DNA from 2 places in the Desulfosporosinus sp. Tol-M2 genome. Region 2 is predicted to be linked to the other one. Evidence: predicted binding sites of a transcription regulator. Region 2 holds the regulator's gene; the other holds the start of a gene.

Region 1 (3,574 bases), on a different contig from region 2:
GCATAACCCGGAACTACGGGCAAGGATCAATGCGTTCCTTGCGGATACTCTTTGTCGGGTGATTCAGAATGAACATGACCTGATTGGCGGCATGGTCAGGGAGACCCTTGCTGCGCATACTGATCAGGATCTCAATCGATTTGTTGAGGAGAAGGCAGGTAACGACCTCCAATGGATCCGGATTAATGGGTCGATGATTGGTGGGGTTGTCGGGCTCCTCATGTTTTTATTCCTGGATTTTGTCTATGAACCCATCATTATACCTGTGATAATGAACTATATCCGATGAGATGCCAAGCCGAACACCGGATATCAATAGTGGTTAGTCTTATCAGATCCTTTGCCTTCTGAGCTGCACAATAAAAAATGTATTCAATGGAAATAAATGGAACATAAAATCTTTATAAGCGTATGATGTATAAACAAGAAAGGGGGATTCAAAATGGCACTCGGAGCTGGCGGACCTGGTGTAGTTGGATGCGGTGGAGTAGGAGCTGGTATCGCGATCGTTGTTGTAATAATTTTGCTTCTCATCGCATTGGGCATCGTATTCTAAACTCTTGGCATCTCACGTTCAATAACTTAACTTGAAGGAGGTAAAACAATATGTACGGATATGGTGGTGCCTGTTGTCGCCCCGTTGCTCCCGTAGGTACGTGTGTAGGCGTAGGGATTATTGCGATTGCGATTTTAATCTTAATTGCTTTGGGAGTTATCTTCTAAAAAATATGCCTAAAAATATGGTCGGAAAAGATGGGGCTCCTATTGGGGGGTCCCATTTTCCTTATGCTTTTTGACTGTTAAACATAGGGGCTGTGTGAAAACACAGTCCCCAAAAAATAAAGTGGTAAGAGTTTCTGAATTAACGCTTAATTTAATCGAGCCAGGAGAAGCTGGATTGCTATAGCCATTGTAAACAGGTAAAATGCCATTTCTGTGGCGATTAAAGCACGAGCAGTCAAATTTTCGGGCATGATGTCTCCTAAGTTACCAGTAGCAATACTGGTAATGCTTAAATATAAAAACGAAAAGAGTTGGGTCCAAAAGTTATCTCCTACATCCCCCTTAAAGCTGGAAGGAAAAAATCGGTAGAGGAGGAGATATTCTGCGTTGAAAAGTAAGATGACTGAGACAAGGACTCCCCCAATGGAATAGAGCAGGCGGTCGTGGGGGGCTTTGGAGCGTACTATAACATCAGTAACTGCGAAGGAAGCTGCGACTGAAGCGCCGATAGCATACCAAACGATAAAGAGTTTAAAAAGAGTCTCCCCGAAGCGGTCCGCTACATGATCGCTATCCGAGAAAAGGCTCAGGAAAAGCGCTCCGGTTGCTCCCAAAAGCGCGGGAGATAAGAACTCCCAATAGCCAAGTTTGAGTGTCGGGTTTAAGGGAAGGATCTGTTTGCAGGGAGGGGTACAATATTGGGAGTTTGAAAATGGGGGCGTATACTTTCGAATAATGCCTGGGTTTAAGGGATAAGTTCCATAATAGTCCACCTTTTAACGACCACCTTTCCGCGGATGTATAATACCAGTATATTCCATAGAACAAGTTAGGGTTATGAAATTTTGCGCGTCGTAGAAAGTTGAAATCGAAGAATACTTTGCAAGTTTGTTAATTAAATGATTTGACCTTAACTGACCTTTGTAATAAAATAAAGTTAATCGGTCAGAATATAATGGGTTAAATGCAGTACTAATTAATTAATTCAGATGAATAGGGGGAATAATAAATGGGTTATCTCGTCCCGATGGTTGTGGAACAAACAAGTCGTGGGGAGCGTTCCTACGATATATACTCTCGTCTTTTGAAAGACCGAATTATTTTCCTCGGCGGTGCAATTGATGATGATATGTCCAATCTAGTCGTGGCACAAATGCTCTTCCTCGAAGCAGAAGATCCTGAAAAAGATATCCATTTGTATATCAACAGTCCTGGTGGTTCGATCACAGCCGGAATGGCCATTTATGACACCATGCAGCACATACGCTCGGATGTTCATACGATTTGTGTCGGGATGGCAGCCAGTATGGGGGCCTTCCTCCTTGCCGCCGGCGCGAAAGGTAAGCGGGACGCGCTGCCGAATTCGGAAGTTTTAATTCATCAGCCATTAATCGGTGGGCATGGGCTCTCCGGACAAGCAACCGAGATTGAGATTCACGCTAGGCAACTGCTCCGCACCAAGGCTAAGCTAAACAAAATTCTTTCCGAGAAAACCGGGCAACCCATTGAGAAAATCGCGCAGGATACTGAACGAGACTACTATATGACAGCAGAAGAGGCAAAAGAATATGGTCTGGTTGATCAGGTTTTAGACAGATCAAAACAGATTAAGGAAACCAAGAAGTGAGAGGGAACACTTTAAGACAGGTATCTTTTATAAAACGAGGACAAATGTTCTCGTTTTATAAATTTGCATATTTTTTACAATTATACTAAAATTGAAATTAACAATTTTTAGATTGTGGTTTAATACAAAATAATTAGCGATTAAGCTTTCCATACAAATAGATCATTTAAGTGTTTAGAAGTAACTTAATTTAAGAGTATTTATATAAGGAGAGTTAATGAATGCGTAAAATTTGTAAAGCCGTAATCCCGGCAGCCGGGCTGGGAACTCGTTTTTTGCCGGCAACAAAGGCTCAGCCAAAAGAGATGCTGCCCATTGTGGATAAACCAACCATCCAATTTATTGTTGAAGAGGCTATTCAATCCGGAATCGAGGATATTATCATAGTTACAGGACGCAATAAGCGGGCTATCGAAGATCACTTTGACCGCTCGATGGAACTGGAAGCGTTTCTGGAGAAAAATGCAAAAGATGAACTTCTGGATTTGGTACAGGATATCGCCCAGATGGCGGATATATATTACGTCAGGCAAAAGGAAGCATTAGGTTTGGGGCATGCAATCTATAGTGCCCGAAAATTTATCGGAAATGAACCGTTTGCGGTCCTTTTAGGGGATGATGTCATTCATTCCGAAGTGCCAGTTTTGCGCCAAATGATGAATCAGTACGAGCGCCATGGGGCCAGTATCGTAGGGGTTCAGGAAGTTCCTCTCCAGGATACGTCCAAATATGGGATCGTGGATGGCGAAAAGTTTGCCGAAAGGCTTTATCGTGCCAGGAATATGGTTGAGAAACCCCGTCCGGAAGACGCTCCGGAAACTCATTTAGCCATAATGGGAAGATATATTTTAAATCCAGAGATATTTGATATTCTGAGTGCCCTTCCGCCGGGGAAGGGTGGGGAGATACAGCTCACGGATGGGATCAAGGAATTGGGTCAATCTCAGGAAATCCTTGCCTATGAGTTCGAAGGTCGGAGATATGACGTTGGAGACAAGTTGGGCTTTGTGGAAGCGACGATCGAATATGCCTTGCGCCGGGGAGATCTTACGGAAGCTCTCATGAATTACCTGCGGGTATTGGTTCGAAAAGCAGAAATTGAGAGATAGTGATCTGAATCTTATTTTGGAAATGCTGCATCATCTTCGCGAAATTTAGGGACGGACAGGATCCTTAGAGTATTTCTCGAAAACAGATGACGGAAAATGGTTTAAGCTTTACAGC
Region 2 (3,574 bases):
AGGTCGAAGAAGGGATAAGGCGTGCCTTAGTTCCAGGGAGGGAGGCTGGCGAAGTCTATGAGGAAACGCTAACTTGGGTTCGTGAGAATACCCCTTATGAGAAAAACTTTATGGGTTATGGGACAAGCCGTGTTCGTTTTGTCGGACACGGGGTAGGATTGGACCTCGACGAACTTCCAACTATTAGCAAGGGATCTAAAGAAGTGTTAAAACCTGGAATGGTGGTAGCAATCGAACCGAAATTTGTTTTCCCGGGTGTTGGAGCTGTTGGGATCGAAGATACGGTAGTCATCGTAGACGAAGTGGGTGCAAAGTATATATCGACGAGTCCACGGGAATTAATCATTCTCTAGTAACTATAGTCTCAAAAGAAGATTTGACGCTGAGTATATCCTTTGACTTCATCATTTGTCAGCTCAGGAATACTAGTGTCAATATATGGGGGGATTTAGTTTGTATAAAAAGATACTCGTCCCTACAGACGTCTCAGAATGCTCGCGTCGCGCCTTAAAGACAGCATTAGAACTGGCTCGATCTGTTAAAGCGGAAGTAGTACTTCTTCATGTTAGCTACACGCCCCAGGCTTATTGGGGGTATACGATTTCTTATGGCATCACCGTAACACAAGAACAACTGGATCAAAACGGCGAACTGGCTTTAGATGCAACTTTGACTGGAATTGATAGTGAGCAGGTTGTTATCCACAGAAGGGTGGAATCCGGTCATCCGGTGACCATAATTTTAGAACAGATCAAGAAAGAAAATATTGATCTGGTGATCATGGGAAGCCATGGTTACGGAGCAATTGCAGGTTCGGTCCTTGGAAGTGTAAGTCAACGGGTGTTGCAGCGGGCGAGTTGCCCTGTACTTATCATTAAGTAGGGTGTAGTTTATTATGTCGAGACGAATTTTGTAGACATTTAGGATAAAGGTCCCTGCTCATGTGGCAGGGATTTTTTTCGTTGGCAGCGAATCAATTAGGAGAGAGAGTTGGCTGAGCACGGAGAATTATGTGCAGATTTAAGCTAATCCAACCTGGTTATAAATCGACACATGGAGGCACACCATGAAAGAAACTTATGTTAAGCTGAGTCCTGAAGAACTTCAATTTATGCTTCAAGGTTCGTTGCTATGGTCAGATGTGGCATCTCAGGTAACTACATCTAAAATGGAGATCCGAAAGCTGAATATTTTTGAAAAACAATCGGCTTTTAAACAAGCCGGGCATCCAGCCTATTATCCGCCGGAAAAAGATAAACCTTCTAAACGGCTTGAAGGAAAATCTGTTATCTGGTTACTGGGAGGTGTTGGGCTTCTGACATTATCTTCTTGGGTTTTTTATGTTATTTGTATAATAACTTAAATTATCATTCTTTTTAAAGAATAATTGGGAGGGGGCTGTGTCATAAGTGAATTCCTTATGAAAACAGCCCCACTTTTTGTATTAGAGTAGGCTTTAATTATAGTTGGTCTTCCATGCGAAAAATGACTCTCTAATAAACGATTCTTTAAAGAGTAGGCTTTAATTATAGTTGGTCTTCCATTGGATAGCTTAATTAATGTAAATTCAATAAATTCTCCCACTTTATTTTTGAGGGACTGCGTTTTCACACAGTACCTATATTAGTCAAAATATTTTTCTAAATCCTTTGCAAAAATATATAAAAATGGGTATGATATTCCTAGAAGGTCAGGAAAGGTCAAAGACGAGGATTGGAAGATTAGTTGAGGAAGATTAATAAACAAGGAGAACTTCAACAATGGGAAACCTTGCGGATCGAATAGAAGAATATTTAAAACGAATATTAGAACAAACGTCAGAAGGGTATATTATTTTGCAGCGCAGCGAGCTTGCGGGTGAGTTTGCCTGCGTTCCGTCTCAGATTAACTATGTCCTGGACACTCGTTTTACAGTGGAAAGGGGCTACTTAGTTGAGAGCCGTCGGGGGGGCGGGGGGTATATACGAATTATCCGTTTAGGGCTGGGCCTCGAAGGGCAGTATCAACAAGTTATGCGGCAATTAATAGGGGAGCGGCTTTCCCGTGAGCGCTCAAACGGCCTGGTGGATCGTTTAGTGGAGGAAGAACTGGTGACGATAAGGGAAGCGGCGATGATAAAGAGTGTGCTTTCTGGAAATGATTTGAATGGAGAATTTAGGGATTGGGACATGCTCCGAGCACGCCTGATGAAGACCATTTTGACTACTCTATGTCGGGATGATTTATCATAATGGGGAAGTTAACATGCATTGTCAACATCGGGAGGCAATTATTTATTTTTTTATCTCAGAAAACGGGAAAAACCCCTCGCGCCTCGAACCTCGAGCATCGATTATAGGAAGGATGAAGAAATCATGAAGGGACGTTATACAGAGCGTGCAGAGAAAGTCTTAGCAATAGCCCATAATGAGGCTAAACGGATGGGACATCAAGTTGTGGGGACTGAACACATCTTGCTTGGATTGATTCAAGAGGGCGAAGGAATTGCTGCTCAGGCCTTGATTGGGATGGGCTTGGATCTTGAAAAAATTCGTAGTCAAGTTGAACAAATTGCTGGGGTAGGTCAGCCCTTTAATGGAGAGGTGGGGCTTACCCCCCGGGTTAAAAGAGTTTTGGAGTTGGCGAATGAAGAGACACACCGTCAAGATGTTAACTATATTGGAACTGAACATTTGCTTCTGGGGTTAGTTATGGAAGGAGAAGGGATCGCGGCCAGAATTCTAGCGAATCTTAACGAGAGTCCTGAAAAGGTCTGGAAACAAGTGGTTAAGCTTTTAGGTGGAGAATTCGAAGAATCTACCATACCGACGTCTAATTCCATACCTTCTTCTAAAAATATTGGACCCGCGAATACGCCGGCTCTCAATGAGTTTGGGCGTGACCTTACTTTGCAAGCTCGGGAAGGCCGTCTTGATCCGGTAATTGGGCGGGAAAAAGAGATAGAACGAGTCATTCAGGTCCTTAGCCGCCGGACTAAAAATAATCCTGCCCTAATCGGGGAGCCTGGTGTCGGTAAAACAGCCATAGCGGAAGGATTGGCGCAGGGAATTATTAGTAAAAGGGTACCGGAAATACTGCTTAACAAACGTGTTATTACCTTAGATCTTTCGGCTATGGTCGCCGGAAGCAAGTACCGTGGCGAATTTGAAGAGCGTTTAAAAAAAGTCATGGAGGAGATCCGAGCGGATGGAAACATTATTGTCTTTATCGATGAATTGCATACCTTGATAGGAGCAGGAGCTGCGGAAGGCGCTATCGATGCTGCAAACATGCTAAAACCTGCCCTGGCGAGGGGAGAGCTTCAATGCATTGGGGCGACAACATTAGATGAATACCGTAAGTATATAGAGAAGGATTCGGCATTAGAACGACGTTTCCAACCCATCACGGTCGGTGAGCCAACTGTAGGGGAAGCAATTTTGATTCTTCGTGGTTTACGGGATCATTATGAAGCCCATCACCTGGTGAAGATCACGGATGAGGCGATCGAGGCCGCTGCTCGACTGTCTAACCGGTATATTTCAGACCGGTTCTTACCAGATAAAGCTATCGATTTGATGGATGAAGCTGCTTC

The links. Region 2 encodes CtsR, which represses protease genes until heat stress. Its sites were predicted from a motif close to AAGGTCAANNAAGGTCAAAT; they were not measured.
Region 1: the regulator CtsR is predicted to act here: its motif matches at 1,626-1,645, upstream of clpP (ATP-dependent Clp endopeptidase proteolytic subunit ClpP).

The regions. Positions count from the first base shown of each region.
Region 1 is NZ_JCAIJG010000137.1:20,163-23,736, reverse strand. It holds gene AC6I5A_RS11100 (DUF445 domain-containing protein) at 1-289, shown strand, start outside; gene AC6I5A_RS11095 (hypothetical protein) at 870-1,496, opposite strand; gene clpP (ATP-dependent Clp endopeptidase proteolytic subunit ClpP) at 1,733-2,350, shown strand; gene galU (UTP--glucose-1-phosphate uridylyltransferase GalU) at 2,572-3,459, shown strand.
Region 2 is NZ_JCAIJG010000074.1:23,689-27,262, forward strand. It holds gene AC6I5A_RS05735 (M24 family metallopeptidase) at 1-353, shown strand, start outside; gene AC6I5A_RS05740 (universal stress protein) at 454-882, shown strand; gene AC6I5A_RS05745 (hypothetical protein) at 1,067-1,363, shown strand; gene AC6I5A_RS05750 (CtsR family transcriptional regulator) at 1,761-2,231, shown strand; gene AC6I5A_RS05755 (ATP-dependent Clp protease ATP-binding subunit) at 2,355-3,574, shown strand, end outside.